DNA from 2 places in the Pseudarthrobacter sp. KH_020_B genome. Region 2 is predicted to be linked to the other one. Evidence: predicted binding sites of a transcription regulator. Region 2 holds the regulator's gene; the other holds the start of a gene.
What was found. The regulator LexA, encoded in region 2, represses DNA repair genes until DNA is damaged. The targets are predictions, from matches to a motif close to TCGAACANNTGTTCGA.
Positions count from the first base shown of each region.

Region 1 (7,204 bases), 670 kb from region 2:
GCAAGTTGGTCCTCGGTCAGTTCCAGAGCGTCGTCGCTGAGATCCATGCCATGGCCATTGATTTCCGCGAGGACGGCGTGGCTGGTGCCGGCAAACATCTGCTTGAGCTCCGCTGGAAGCGACTCCCACGTCGCATCACCAAGGGCCTCCCGGATCACGCTCTCCGCAGCAAGCCCGGGCCGACCCTCCGAGCGCTCAAGCACCCGGCGGCGCAGGCTGCGAGCCCAGGCGTCTGCAACCGGATCGATGGTGAACAACGCCGGTTCCAGGAGGACCAGAGCTTTGACCTTGTCCGGGAAACGGCGGGCAAGTTCGACGGCGATCAGGCCACCTGTGCTGCGGCCGATCACGATAGCAGGCCCGGCATGGAGCGCCGCCAGGACGCCCGCCGCGTCGTCGACGTGATCCACCAAATCCAAGGCCACGAACGGCAGCGGCGGGGCGCTGCGGTGGAAACCCCTGCGGTCATAGATGATGCAGCGGCCGTGCCGGGCGAGTTCGCTTGCGGCGTCCGCCCACATCACCGCAGAACTTGGCGTTCCGTGCAGGCACAGTATTGGTGTCCCTTGGCCTTGCTCTTCGTAGAAGAGATCCACGCCGTTGACACTGAGTCGGGGCATGCCGTCAGCCTCTAATTCTTGCGCTCACCGCAAAGGACAGCGCCCGGGCTCATGAGTCCGGCCAGTGCTCCGGATTGAAGCCGTACCGGTTAGGGGCGGCCGTTCGATCGGCCGGCGCAGCGGGGCGGTCCCGGCCAGCGTGGTCGTCATGACGCGTTGAGGCTGGCTGAACATTGGCCCGTTTCACACGCGTGCGGGGCGACGGGGCAACAGGGGCATCATGAGACAAGGTCGAACCTCCCAGACAAGGTTGGTTTGGTCCCGCTGCTTGAACCGTTAGAGGCATCCTAACCCCGCCGGAGCGTTTGTGGGCATGCCTATCCGCGCCGGACAGCGGAAGTCCTGTTAGCCCAGCGGCTGCTTCCGTGTCAGGATCAGGTATGCCACACCGTTTGATGCTGCTCGACACCGCGTCCCTGTACTTTCGCGCCTTTTACGGCCTGCCGGACACCCTCCGCCGCGCTGACGGAACACCGGTGAACGCCGTGCGCGGCCTCCTGGACATGATTGCCCGCCTCACCACTGACTACGGGGCAACCCATCTGGTTGCCTGCTGGGACGACGATTGGCGTCCGCAGTGGCGTGTGGACCTGATCCCTACGTACAAGTCGCACCGGGTCGCCGAACTGGTGTCGGATGCCCCCGACGTCGAGGTGGTCCCGGACGCGCTCGAAGCGCAGCTTCCGATGATCCGCCGCGTCCTCGAGCTGGCCGGCATCGCTATCGTGGGCGCTGCTGAACACGAGGCCGACGACGTCGTCGGTACCTATGCCAGCCACGCGGACCTCCCCGTCGATGTGGTCACCGGCGACCGTGATCTTTTCCAGACCGTCAATGACGACCGTCAGGTGAGGGTGATCTACACTGCGCGGGGCATGAGGAACCTCGAAGTCGTGACCGACGCCGTCGTCGTCGGGAAGTACCGCGTGCTGCCCGAACAATATGCCGACTACGCGACCCTTCGCGGCGACGCCTCCGACGGGCTGCCAGGCGTGGCCGGCATCGGCGAGAAGACCGCTGCGTCGCTCCTGGGCGAGTACGGCACACTGGAGAACTTGCTCGCTGCAGCCGCTGACGGGGGCGGCGGAGTATCCGCGTCCATTCGCTCGAAGCTGGCCGCGGCCGCCGACTACCTCACGGTCGCGCCAACGGTTGTGAAAATTGTGCGTGACCTCAAGCTTCCCACCCTCGAGGAAGCGGGAGCCCAGCTGCACCCCATCGACGGCGAATCGCGCGCCGAGCTGGAGCGCCTCGCCGTCGAATGGAACCTGGGCGGCTCTGTCAAACGGCTGCTGGACGCGTTTGACCGGCACGAACGTTAAATTGCTGCATACGCACCGACCGTGCTGTCCGGGAGCGGCCTCACTGACGCTGCCTGTGGGTGTCAGTGTGCCGCACGGTTGGGGGACGGCTGCTCTGATAGCCAGAGAAAGTCAGCTACTGACAGGCAGGGTCCCGGTTCGTCGAGGGCTTGCCGCAGCCAGGCGGGATCCGGCGACCGGTCTGCAGGGGGCAGAAAATCGGGCAGCGCGCCGTCAAGCATGGCATCGTTAGACACCGTTCCGTCACGCGGGACTTCGTCGGGCGGGGCGTCGTTGGGCAGTGCGGAGCCTGGTTCCTGGTGGCATAGCTCGTCCAGTATCTGGGGTGGCCAGTGGGGTGGTTCCCAGTCCTGATGTTCGCTTTGGTAGTGGCGGCCTGACGGTGAAGTCCAGCCGGGTGGGTTGTTGGTTGCTGCCCCCGTGGGTGTCCAGGTTGTGGTGTGTTTCAGCCTGTGGTGCTTGGGGCAAGGCGAACCGAGGTTCGATATGCCGGTGGTGCCGCCGTCCGCCCAGGAGAGCAGGTGGTCGGCTTCGTTGTCGAGGGACTGGTTGCTGCAGCCAGGGAACGGGCATTTCCCGTCCCGCAGTCTCAGCCATTGGCGCATCGCGGCAGGGATCCGGTAGCTGGTCCGTCCGATCTCCAGCGGTGCCCCGTCGCGGGGGTCGGTCAGGACGCGGTGGAACGAGGACGCCCCTTCGGCAACAAGTTGGCGGGCCATCGACGCCGGGATGGGTCCGTATCCGTCGAGCATGGCGGGTTCGTCGGTGAGGCCCATAAGGGCGAATACAGGCACGGTCACCAGGACCTGGGCGGTGGGTGAGGGCACGTGCTCGGCGGTGCCGCCCAGGAGCCACAGGGCGGCCACATCGGCGCGGAGTTGGGTGAGGGTCCGGCCCTCGGTGGGGCCTTGGAGGGCGCGGGCTGCAGCGGTGGTGCGGTCCCAGATCCCGGCGGCCTGATCCGCAGGGAGGTAGGCACTCAGCCAGGCCATGCCGTCCCGGTCCGGGGCGAGCTCGAGGCGCCGGTCGGCGGCGCTGCGGGTGTGGCGTTTTTCGATGCTGTCCGGGTGGTGGCGTTCGCGCCAGGTCCGGGCTTTGTGCCGGAACCGGGACGGGATCATTTCCCCGGCCGCGCAGCGACAGGCCGCGTTCTCCGCATTAGGGTCAAGGAAGTGCGCCTCCAGCGCGGCGGCGTCAGCGGGGTTGAGGTTGGCTGTTTCGTCGACCATAACCCGGGCGTGCTGCCACGAAATGCTCCCACCCTGTAACGCGGCGAGCGTCAGGGGCAGGGTAGTAGTCAGTTCGTGGGCCTGGGCCAGCAAGTCCCCGGCAGCGGGTTCGCTGACGGTCAGCACACAGGCGAGTTCCGACACCACACTCATTTCCAGGGCGGTGTCCTGGCCCGGGCCCGTGGCGGGGGCGGCCATTTTCATGGACTTGTCTGCGAACGCGGCGGTAAGGTGCACCTTCACAGCTGCCAGCATGGCTTCCACCCTTCCCGCTTCTTCGAGCCCGTCGAGGCATGCATCCGCCTGGTCCCGGAGAGGATCGGCACCTGTGGAGCCCAAAGCCGGTGCGGCGCGGCGCATATGAACAACAAGCGCGGCGACAGAAGCCTCAAGGGCCCCTACTGCTTCACCTGCTGTGATGCGTTCCATAGATCCATCATCATGAGGGGGTACGACATTTAAGGACCCGTCCGGCCTGGTCCGAGAAAACCTTTTGAAAAGTTTTTCGGCCCGCCGGCCGGGCGGGCCGGAACTGTCCGTTCGCGCAGGGCGGCCGCATGCACAGCGGAGCGGACGACGGCGGTGGGTCCCGCCGTCGTCCTCCGTGCTGCGTACCGGCAACTTTCAAAGTGGAATGACACGCCGGCTGCTCAGTCTGCTGCCGTGAGGGACCGGCCGTTCCTGATCCGCGACGGACCAAAAACGACGGTCAGCGGGGCAATCGTCCGCGGCGCGCGTTCCCGCGACAGTGGACGGCCGACGGCGACATGGGGCACCCAGTGCGGAAAGCGGTAGCCCAGCGCCGGTGAGCTGAGGATGAAATCGTCCACATTGTCCACGAGGAGCCGGTCCAGGAGATCATGCAGGCCCTGCACCAGGGACACCTGGTAGTCGTGCACGCGATCGGGCACGTCCACTTCGAGCCCGGAGATGCCTCCTCCTCCCAGCACGATCAGTTGTTGCGACGTTGCCGCAAACCCGTCCAGTACGGGCAGACCCTGCAACCAGCCCGTTGTTTGCCGGACGGCCTCACCGGCCGGGGTGATCCCCTTGGTCCAGTCCGCGACGTCCTGCGCAAAATCCGCCAGGATGCCGACATGCAACAGTGTCAGGTGCAGCCCCTGCGGCCGGCGGAGGGCGTTGACATAGCTGCCCAGCGCCTCGTAATCGGACGGGCCCGCACCAACCATGAGGACGGGAACCTCCACTGTGATGCGCGGAACCGGCTGCATTGGACCCCTTCACAGTGGCACGGACTCTTGGGCTCTGGCTGCCATTATCCTCCGCTGCGGCCGCCCCGACCCGGTGGTTGCTCTTGCCCTTGCGCCCGCCAGGGTGTCGAATCAGAGAACACGATTCGGCCCGGTGCATGGCAAAGACGCCAGGAGGTTCCCATGTCAGTGAAAGCCGCAAAGGACGTAGCGCGGACACCGGGGCGGGGAGGGCCGGAGGTGCGCCGGGCTGATGCTCCGCACGGCATCGCGGCAACAGATCCGGAACAGGTGCGCAACGTGGCGCTCGTGGGGCATTCGGGCGCCGGGAAGACCCTGCTGATCGAAGCATTGCTGGCCGCCCACGGCATGATTTCACGCAAAGGCTCCATCGCAGAGGGCACCACCGTCAGCGATTCCGACCCCTCGGCAGTGCGGCAGCAACGGTCGGTCACGCTGTCCCTGGTTCCGCTGCTTGTCGACGGGATCAAGGTGAACCTGCTGGACACTCCGGGCTATCCGGACTTTATCGGCGAACTTCGGGCGGGGCTCCGGGCTGCGGACGCCGCCCTCTTTGTTGTCTCCGCCGTTGACGGCATCGACGCCACCACTACGGCGCTCTGGGGCGAATGCGAAGGCCTGGGGATGCCGCGGGCTGTGGTCATCTCCCGCGTTGACCACCTCCGGGCAGATTACGACGGCGTCCTGGCCGCCTGCCAGCAGGCGTTCGGCGACGCGGTGCTGCCGTTGTACGTCCCGGTCCGTGCCGGCGGCGAAACCAGCGGGCTGCTGGGATTGCTGACAGGCACGGTTTCTGACTACTCCGCCGGGAACGCGGACGCCGGTTCCCGGGACGCTGACCCCGGCGAGCGCGCGGCGTCGGAGGCCGCCCGGGGCCGGCTCATCGAAGGGATCATCGCGGAGAGCGAGGACGAGACCCTGATGGACCGCTATCTGGGTGGTGAGGACATCGATACCGATGTCCTGATCGCGGACCTGGAAACCGCCGTCGCCCGCGGTTCCTTTTTCCCGGTGGTGCCGACCTCGGCGGTCACCGGGCTTGGTACGGCGGAACTGTTGGAAGTCCTGACCCGGGGCTTCCCGTCGCCGGTGGAGGGCGCCCTCCCGGAGGTGACTGACCTGGCGGGCGCGCCGGCGTCCGCCTTGGCCTGTGACCCGGACGGGCCGCTGGCTGCTGAGGTGGTCCGCACCACCATTGATCCGTTCCTTGGCAGGGTCTGCCTGACGCGGGTCTTTTCCGGCACGCTGCGTGCTGACACTCCAGTCCACGTCGGCGGGCACGGGCTCGCCGACCGCGGCCATCAGGACCATGACACGGACGAGCGCGTCACGCACCTGTATTCTCCGCTGGGCCCCAACCTGCGCCCTGTCGCGCACTGTGTGGCCGGTGACATCTGTGCGGTGGCGAAGCTGGGAAGCGCCGAAACCGGGGACACCATTTCGGCCAAGGACCAGCCGCTGCTGCTGGCCACCTGGGAGATGCCGGAACCGCTGATGCCGGTGGCAGTGGAGGCGGACTCGCGCAGTGACGAGGATGCGCTGGCCCGGAGCCTGGCCAAGGTGGCCGCCGGCGATCCCACGCTGCGTGTGGAGCGGAACGCGGAAACACACCAGCTGATCCTCTGGTGCATGGGGGAGGCCCATGCCGAGGTGGTGCTGGACAGGCTGCGCGACCAGGGCGTGAAGCTTCACACCATTGACGTGGTGACGCCGCTGCGGGAAACGTTCGCCGCCCCGGCAACGGGCCACGGCCGGCACGTCAAACAGTCCGGCGGCCACGGGCAGTACGCCGTCTGCGACATCGACGTGGAGCCGCTGGACCGTGGCGGCGGGTTCGAATTCGTCGACAAAACAGTGGGCGGGGTGATCCCCGGAACGTTCATCTCCTCCGTGGAGAAAGGGGTGCGCGCGCAGATGCAGAAAGGGCTGGCTGCCGGGTTCCCCGTAGTGGACCTGCGCGTCACGCTGGTGGGCGGCAAGGCCCACAGCGTTGACTCTTCCGACGCCGCGTTCCAGGCGGCGGGGGCCCTTGCGCTCCGGGAGGCCGCCGCCACAGGTCGCATCCAGCTGCTCGAGCCGGTTTCCTTCGTCAGCATCACGGTATCCGAAGCGCACGTGGGGGCCGTGATGAGTGACCTCTCAGCACGCCGCGGCAGGCTCACCGGCACGGCCACATCCGGTGGTGAGCTGACCGAAATCAGCGCGGAAGTTCCGGACCAGGAACTGCTGAAGTACGCCGTGGAGCTGCGGGCGCTGACTGCCGGGACCGGCCGGTTCCGGCGCCGGTACCTCCGGCATGACCCGGTGCCCAGCAGCTCATGAAAGCCAGCCTATGAACGCTGCCGCGCGGAGGATCCAACGCATCTACCTCACCCTGACGCTGGGCAATACCCTTGCGGCCTCCTTCATCTGGGGAATCAACACGCTCTTCCTGTTGGACGCCGGGCTGAGCAACCTTGAAGCATTCGCGGCCAACGCCTTCTTCACAGCCGGCATGGTCCTGTTCGAAGTACCCACCGGGGTCATTGCGGACAGTTGGGGGCGCCGCGTTTCATTCCTGCTCGGCACCGTCACCCTGGCCGTCTCCACCTACCTGTACTACCTGCTCTGGCAGATATCCGCGCCCTTCTGGTCCTGGGCGGTGGTGTCGGTCCTGCTGGGTCTGGGCTTCACTTTCTTCTCCGGGGCAGTGGAGGCGTGGCTCGTCGATGCGCTGCATTTTTCGGGTTATTACGGGGACCTGGAGACCGTCTTCGGACGGGGACAGATGGTGTCGGGCTTCGCGATGCTGGTGGGCTCGG
Region 1 is NZ_CM174506.1:2,301,305-2,308,508, forward strand. Features, by position in the region: gene AC3IT0_RS10560 (alpha/beta fold hydrolase) at 1-620, opposite strand, end outside; gene AC3IT0_RS10565 (5'-3' exonuclease) at 1,001-1,942, shown strand; gene AC3IT0_RS10570 (HNH endonuclease signature motif containing protein) at 2,005-3,600, opposite strand; gene AC3IT0_RS10575 (hypothetical protein) at 3,822-4,403, opposite strand; gene AC3IT0_RS10580 (elongation factor G-like protein EF-G2) at 4,566-6,725, shown strand; gene AC3IT0_RS10585 (MFS transporter) at 6,736-7,204, shown strand, end outside.
Region 1: the regulator LexA is predicted to act here: its motif matches at 3,665-3,680, upstream of AC3IT0_RS10570 (HNH endonuclease signature motif containing protein).

Region 2 (7,204 bases):
GTTGGACGTGGAAGCGGAACTGGTCAATGCGTGGGGCTAGGTTCCAGGAAGCGTCAGCAGGTAGGCGGCCAGCAGCGACATTGCGGCCAGGACGTAGAAGCCCACCTGGGTCCACAGCGGCTTGTGCTGCTGCCTGAAGGACAGGGCGCCGCCCACCAGGACGCCGGCGAGGCCCATCAGGACAATCGACCACATCTAGGCGGCGTCCGTGGCGGCCGGCTTGCGAAGGCCGTCTACCCAGTTGCGCAGCAGCCGTGCACCGGCGTCTCCGGATTTTTCGGGGTGGAACTGGGTGGCGCAGAGCGGCCCATTCTCCACTGCGGCGATAAAGCGGGCGCCGTGTTCTGACCAGGTCACCAGCGGCGCGGCCATCCGCGGCTGGATGACGTCGAAGTCCCATTCCTGGACACCATAGGAGTGGACGAAGTAGAAGCGCTGGTCCGCGACGCCGGCAAAGAGCTTGGATCCTTCCGGAACGTCCACGGTGTTCCAGCCCATGTGCGGCACCACCTCGGCGGGAAGGAGTTCCACCTTGCCCGGCCACTCCCCCATGCCTTCGGCTTCTGTCCCGTGCTCAACCCCGGCCTCGAACAGGACCTGCAGGCCCACGCAGATTGCCAGGACCGGCCTGCCCCCGGCCACGCGCCTGCCGATCAGCCGGATGCCGTCCACGGCCTTGAGCTCGCGCATAACAGTCTCGAACGCGCCGACGCCGGGTACCACCAGGCCGTCGGCGTTCAGCACGTCCTCGGGCTTGGAGCTGAGGATGACCTCGGCTCCTGCCCGCTCCAGGGCGCGAACGGCGGAACGGACGTTTCCGGAACCGTAATCCAGGACAGTGACCGTGGGCTTGCCCTCGGGCGATGCTGGCTTTTTGCTGGCGGCCGGATCGATGACGGCACCGTCCCGGAGGATTTGGCCGCTCACAGGGCACCCTTCGTGGAGGGGATTCCCTCCACGCGGGGATCGGGTTCGACTGCAGCGCGCAGGGCGCGGGCGAAAGCCTTGAACTGCGCTTCCACGATGTGGTGCGGGTCGCGGCCCGCTATGACGTTCATGTGGAGGCAGATGCCTGCGTGAAGCGTGATGGCCTCAAAAACGTGGCGGGTCAGCGACCCGGTGAAGTGGCCTCCGATGAGGTGGTACTCCTGCCCGGCAGGCTCGCCGCCGTGCACCAGGTAGGGGCGGCCGGAGACGTCGACGACGGCGTGTGCCAGTGCTTCGTCGAGGGGCACCGTGGCCTCGCCGAACCTGCGGATGCCTGCTTTGTTGCCCAGGGCGGTGCGCAGCACTTCGCCGAACGTGATGGCGACGTCCTCCACCGTATGGTGGACGTCAATGTGGGTGTCACCGGTGGCCTTGACCGTCATGTCAATGAGCGAGTGCTTGCACAGCGCTGTCAGCATGTGGTCGTAGAACGGGACAGACGTGTCGATGTCCGAGACGCCCGTGCCGTCGAGGTTGATCTCCACGAGCACTGACGATTCACTGGTGGCACGCTCCATGCGTGCGGTCCGGGACTCGGCAGCGTTCGATCCGGTGGAACTCATGGTCATATGTCCTTATAAGCGAAGTCGGTGATGCGTCAGCGAAGGAGATGTGCCGCCGCGCGGCGGCACCGATACTTCAAGTTTAGGCGGGCAGCTTGGCCTGGCTGGCCAGGATGCGTTCCAGCGACGTCAGGAACGCTGTGGTCTCCGTCTCAGTTCCCGCTGTGACCCGCAGGTGGCCGGGGATGCCGACGTCGCGGATCAGCACGCCGCCGTCCAGCAACTGCTGCCAGACCTCATGCGGGCGGTCGAGGCCGCCGAAGAAGACATAGTTCGAATCGGAGGCGGCGGGCTTGAGGCCCATGCGGGTCAGCTCCGACACGATGCGGTCGCGCTGTTCCTTGATGTCCTCGACGTCGGCCATCAGTGCGGTGCGGTGCTGGAGGGCAGCGAGAGCTGTTGCCTGGGTGATGGCCGAAAGGTGGTACGGCAGCCGGACCAGGCGGATTGCGTCCGTGACTTCAGGAGCGGCCGCCATGTAGCCCAGGCGGGCGCCCGCGAGGGCGAACGCCTTGCTCATGGTGCGGGACACAATGAGGCGCTCCCGCCCGGGCAGCAACGTCAGGGCGCTGGGCGTTCCGTCGTGGGCGAACTCATGGTAGGCCTCGTCAACGATGACGATGGTCTGGCTGGCCTCGCCGGCCGAGTACACGGCCTCCACAACGTCCAGGCCCAGGCCCGTGCCGGTGGGGTTGTTCGGCGAGCAGAGGAAAACGATGTTGGGCTGAAGCTCCTTCACCTGCAACGCGGCCGATTCGGCACTGAGCCCGTAATCATCGGCCCGCTGCCCGACGATGTACCCGGTGTCCGTGCCGCTGGCCAGGAGCGGATACATGGAGTACGTGGGCGGGAATCCCAGGGCCGTGCGCCCGGGTCCGCCGAACGCCTGGAGAATCTGCTGGAGAACCTCGTTGGACCCGTTGGCCGCCCAGATGTTGGTGGCATCAAGACCGTGGCCGAGATATTCAGCCAGCGCTTCCCGGAGCTCGGTGAACTCACGGTCCGGGTAGCGGTTGAGGCCTGCAGCGGCTTCCGTCACGGCCACGCTGATCGCGGCCCGAACGTCCGCAGGCACGCCATGGGTGTTCTCGTTGACGTTCAGCAGGATGGGCACATCCAGCTGCGGGGCACCGTACGGGGTCAGTCCGCGGAGGTTGCTCCGGAGGGGAAGTCTGTTCAGACGCTCTAGCTGGTCATTCACCTGAACAGTTTAGGTCCGAAGCAGACGGCCTGAAAATGTGACGGCCTGCGGCGGCACGCTCCCGAGCCTGCAGGCTCATTACTTGGTGGGGACGAAGAGCTGCTGTCCGGGGACAACGCCCCCGGCGGAAAGGTTGTTCAACTGGGCAATATCCGCGATGACATCACGGGGATCACGCTCGGGCGCCACGGCACCGGCGATAGCCCAGAGTGACTGTCCGGCCTGCACCGTGACCGTGACCGTTGGCGTCAGCGACAGGTCGGCCGCCGAATCAGCAGCCTTTGCCGGGGCGTTGAGGAAACCTGCCAGCGAAAGCAGGATGGCGGCAAGGATCATCAGCGGGATGCCGATGAGGACAATCCGGCCCCTGCGGGTCAGGCGCAGCGGCTTCAACGATTCCGTGCGCTGCCTGGGCGCCGAAGCCGGCGTCGAGACACGTGCGGACCATTGCCGCGAGGTGAGATCCTGCACGGACATAAGCTGCGGACGCGAGTCCTGCGAAGCAGATATAGCTGACATGAAATGAGCCCTCCTGGACCATACTGTGCTGCCCGGTGCGCCCTCCGCGTCCACTTGCCGGTGCTGGCCTGGGCCGTCCATAAATTCGAGTATTCGAATCCGCAAGCAACGAGTAGAACACATGTTCGAACTTTGCTTCTTCATTTTTAGCACTTATCAACGAATATTGTCGAGACTCGCTAGAACAAATGTTTGAAAAAGCCCTGCGGCTGGCCTACGTTTGGATCAAAGAACAACCACCTCTGTAGTTGATCAGCAGGGTCTGACAATCAACTCCGACACCAGCCCCGGGGCGTTCCAGGCACCAGCGGCCGGAGCGGATCCGGGCAACCGAAAGGCATTGGCGAACATGGCAGCACCAGCCGCCGAGGGCAAGGCGACACCGCAGCGCCGCCAGCCCCAACGGACCCCCAAGGGGCTCACCGCCCGCCAAAAGAAGATCCTCGAAACGATCCAGCGCTCGGTGAATGACAACGGCTATCCGCCGTCCATGCGTGAAATCGGCGACACCGTGGGCCTGGCGAGTTTGTCCAGCGTGACCCACCAGCTCTCGCAGCTGGAGAAGCTGGGATACCTCCGCCGGGACCCCAAGCGTCCGCGCGCCATGGAAGTCCTGATGCCGCTGACGCTGGACGGCGGGTCCACCAAGTCCAACGGGACAACCAAGCCCGCAGTCCTGCACGGCATCGGCGGAACGGTCACCGAACTTCCCTCTGCCATGGACACCGCCATGGTGCCGCTGGTGGGCCGGATCGCGGCCGGCGGACCCATCCTTGCCGATCAGGTGGTGGAAGACGTGATGCCCCTGCCCCGGCAGCTCGTGGGCCAGGGTGAGCTGTTTATGCTGCGCGTGGCCGGCGACTCCATGGTGGACGCCGCCATCTGCGACGGTGACTGGGTAGTGGTCCGGCGGCAGTCCGATGCCGCCAACGGGGATATTGTCGCGGCCCTGCTGGACGACGAAGCCACGGTGAAGACCTTCCGTCAACGCGATGGCCATACGTGGCTGTTGCCGCAGAACACCCAGTACGAGCCCATTCTGGGCGATCACGCCACGATCATGGGCAAGGTCGTCTCGGTCCTGCGGTCCCTCTAGGACACAAAGGTCCGTCTAGAACAAGGGCCCGCTACGACCTGCGCCCCCTCAGACGCCCTTCCCGGAAAGCCTTTCCAGGGCGGCGAACGCCGTCTTCCGGTCCGTGGTGGGCCAAAACGGTGGCAGCGCGGCGCGGAGGAATCCGGCGTAGCGCTCGGTGGCAAGCCGGGAATCAAGCACGGCCACCACGCCTTTGTCTCCGGTGGAACGGATCAGCCTGCCCGCGCCCTGGGCCAGGCGGATGGCCGCGTGCGTTGCCGAAACCGCCATAAAGCCGTTTCCGCCGGCCTGGGCAACCGCGCGTGACCGTGCGGTCATCAGCGGATCATCCGGCCGTGGGAACGGGATGCGGTCGATCACCACCAGCCGGCATGATCCACCCGGAACATCAACACCCTGCCACAGTGACATGGTGCCGAACAGGCAGGTATCCGGTTCGTCCGCGAACTGCTTCACGAGGGCCGTCATGGTGGAATCGCCCTGGCACAGAATGCTGAGGCCGAGCCGGGGGCGCATTGCCTCGGCGGCCTCCTCCGCGGCACGGCGTGACGAAAAGAGGCACAGGGCGCCGCCGCCGGACGCCCGGATCAGCGCCTCAAGTTCGTCGAGGGCCTCCGGCGACGCCCCGCGGCCAGGCTTGGGAAGGTGCCCCGCGACGTAGAGGATCCCCTGCTTGGGATAGTCAAAGGGCGATCCCACGTCGATCCCGGTCCAGCTCGGTGCGCCCTCACCCACAAGCCCCAAGCCGCCGGCGGCCGGTTCAAAGGCCGAGCCGATGGCCAGGGTTGCCGAGGTCAGCACCACGGTGTGGCCGGCGAAAAGCCCCTCGCGGAGCTTGCCGGCAACGCTCAGCGGCGCGATGTTGACCAGGGCCGGCGCCGACTCATCGGGCTGCGCATAGCCCTGCTGCGGATCGAAGGAACTTGCACGGGAGAACCACACCACTTCACGGTTTTCCCGGGCCACGATCAGCCGTTCACAAAGTTCGAGGATCAGCATCAGGCGTGAGCGCGCGAGCTGCCGCCCGCCGTCGGCCGTTTGGCTGCCGTCACCCTTGGAATCGGACAGCGCAGCCCTGCAGGCCTCGCGCAGCTGGTCCACACAGTCCAGCTGTTCGTCGTTGAGGCCGTTCGGGAGCAGCCCGTTGGGCACGCCGGCAAGGGCGAGTTCCAGGTTGGCGGCGGCTGCGTTGAGGGCATCCACGGTGATGGCCGTGTGTTTCCGCGCGCCCGACGCCGCAGCGTGGACCATTGCCACGGAGAGCTGCCCCGACACCGCACCGGTGACGCGGTCCTGCAGTTCGTGGGCCTCGTCCACCACCACAACGTCGTATTCGGGCAGCACGGCGAGGCCTTCAAAGGCGCTGACGGCGAGCATGGCATGGTTGGTGACCACAACGTCGGCCTCGGCGGCGTTGTGGCGCGCCAGTTCGCTGAAGCATTCAGCTGCCATGGGGCATTTCTGGGCCCCCAGGCATTCCATGGACGTCACCGAAACCTGGCGCCAAGCCCGGTCGGTTACACCGGGAAGCAGTTCATCACGGTCTCCCGTGGTGGTTTTTTCCGCCCACTCGCGCAGGCGCACCACTTCTTTCCCCAGCTGGGACGAGGGCCCGCCCAGGGCAGCGGCGAAATGCGGGACGCTGGTGTCTTCTCCGAGGGAGAACAGCTGGCCCTCGGCGGGTTCCTCGGAGGGGAACCCGCCTTCGAGCTTGTGCCGGCACACATAGTTGGAGCGGCCCTTGACCAGCGCCACCTTGACCGGCCGGTCCAGGGCAGGCGTGATGGTCTTCAGCAGCCGGGGAAGGTCGCGCCCCACAATCTGGGTCTGCAGCGCAAGCGTTGCTGTGGACACCAGGGTGGGCTTGTTACTCACGAGCGAGTGCGCAATGAGCGGAATCAGGTAGGCCAGCGATTTACCGGTACCAGTACCAGCCTGGACCAGGAGGTGGTCGCCGGTTTCGATGGCCTTGGCCACTTGCCGCGCCATCTCGTGCTGTCCAGCGCGGCTTTGGCCGCCCATCCCGGCGACGGCGCGGTCGAGCAGCTCAATCACGAACTGCTCGCCGGCCGTCTCGGAAATTTCCCCTGCCACCAGGTCAGTCATGGTTGATGAAGGATTCCAGTTCAGCCGCAAGGCCCTCACGCACCATCACCAAAGCGCGCGTACCGTGCTCGCCGTGATCCAGGCTCAGGATCTCGGCATCGGTCTCGTGCAGTTTGCTGATCAGGTCGCCGCGGTCGTAGGGAATAAGGAGCTCCAGCTTCACGCTGGGCCGCGGTATCCCTTCACTGATGGCACGCAACAGTTCGGCGATCCCCTGGCCGGTGCGGGCCGAGACCACCACGTGCCGCGGCTCGCGCTGTTTGAGTCGCTCCACCACAAACGGATCAGCGGCATCGGCCTTGTTCAGGACAATGATCTCGGGCACCTTGCGGGCATCCACTTCGCTGAAGACCTTGCGGACAGCAGCAATCTGGCCCTCGGGGTCCGGGTGGGACACGTCCACAACGTGCAGGATCAGATCCGCGTCCGCCACTTCCTCCAACGTGGAGCGGAAGGCCTCCACTAGCTGGGTGGGCAGTGAACGGACAAAACCCACGGTGTCCGCCAGCGTGTAGCCGAGGCCATCGGAAGTCTCGGCTTTGCGGACGGTGGGATCCAAGGTGGCGAAGAGTGCGTTCTCCACCAGCACACCGGCGTCGGTCAGCCTGTTCAGCAGCGATGACTTCCCGGCGTTGGTGTAACCGGCAATCGCAACGGACGGCACTGAATTACGACGGCGGTTGGCCCGCTTGGTTTCCCGTGCCGGCTTCATCGCCGCGATCTCGCGGCGCA
Region 2 is NZ_CM174506.1:1,629,731-1,636,934, reverse strand. Features, by position in the region: gene AC3IT0_RS07700 (hypothetical protein) at 37-195, opposite strand; gene hisH (imidazole glycerol phosphate synthase subunit HisH) at 196-927, opposite strand; gene hisB (imidazoleglycerol-phosphate dehydratase HisB) at 924-1,550, opposite strand; gene AC3IT0_RS07685 (histidinol-phosphate transaminase) at 1,633-2,751, opposite strand; gene AC3IT0_RS07680 (LysM peptidoglycan-binding domain-containing protein) at 2,830-3,270, opposite strand; gene lexA (transcriptional repressor LexA) at 3,620-4,366, shown strand; gene AC3IT0_RS07670 (ATP-dependent DNA helicase) at 4,415-6,472, opposite strand; gene hflX (GTPase HflX) at 6,465-7,204, opposite strand, start outside.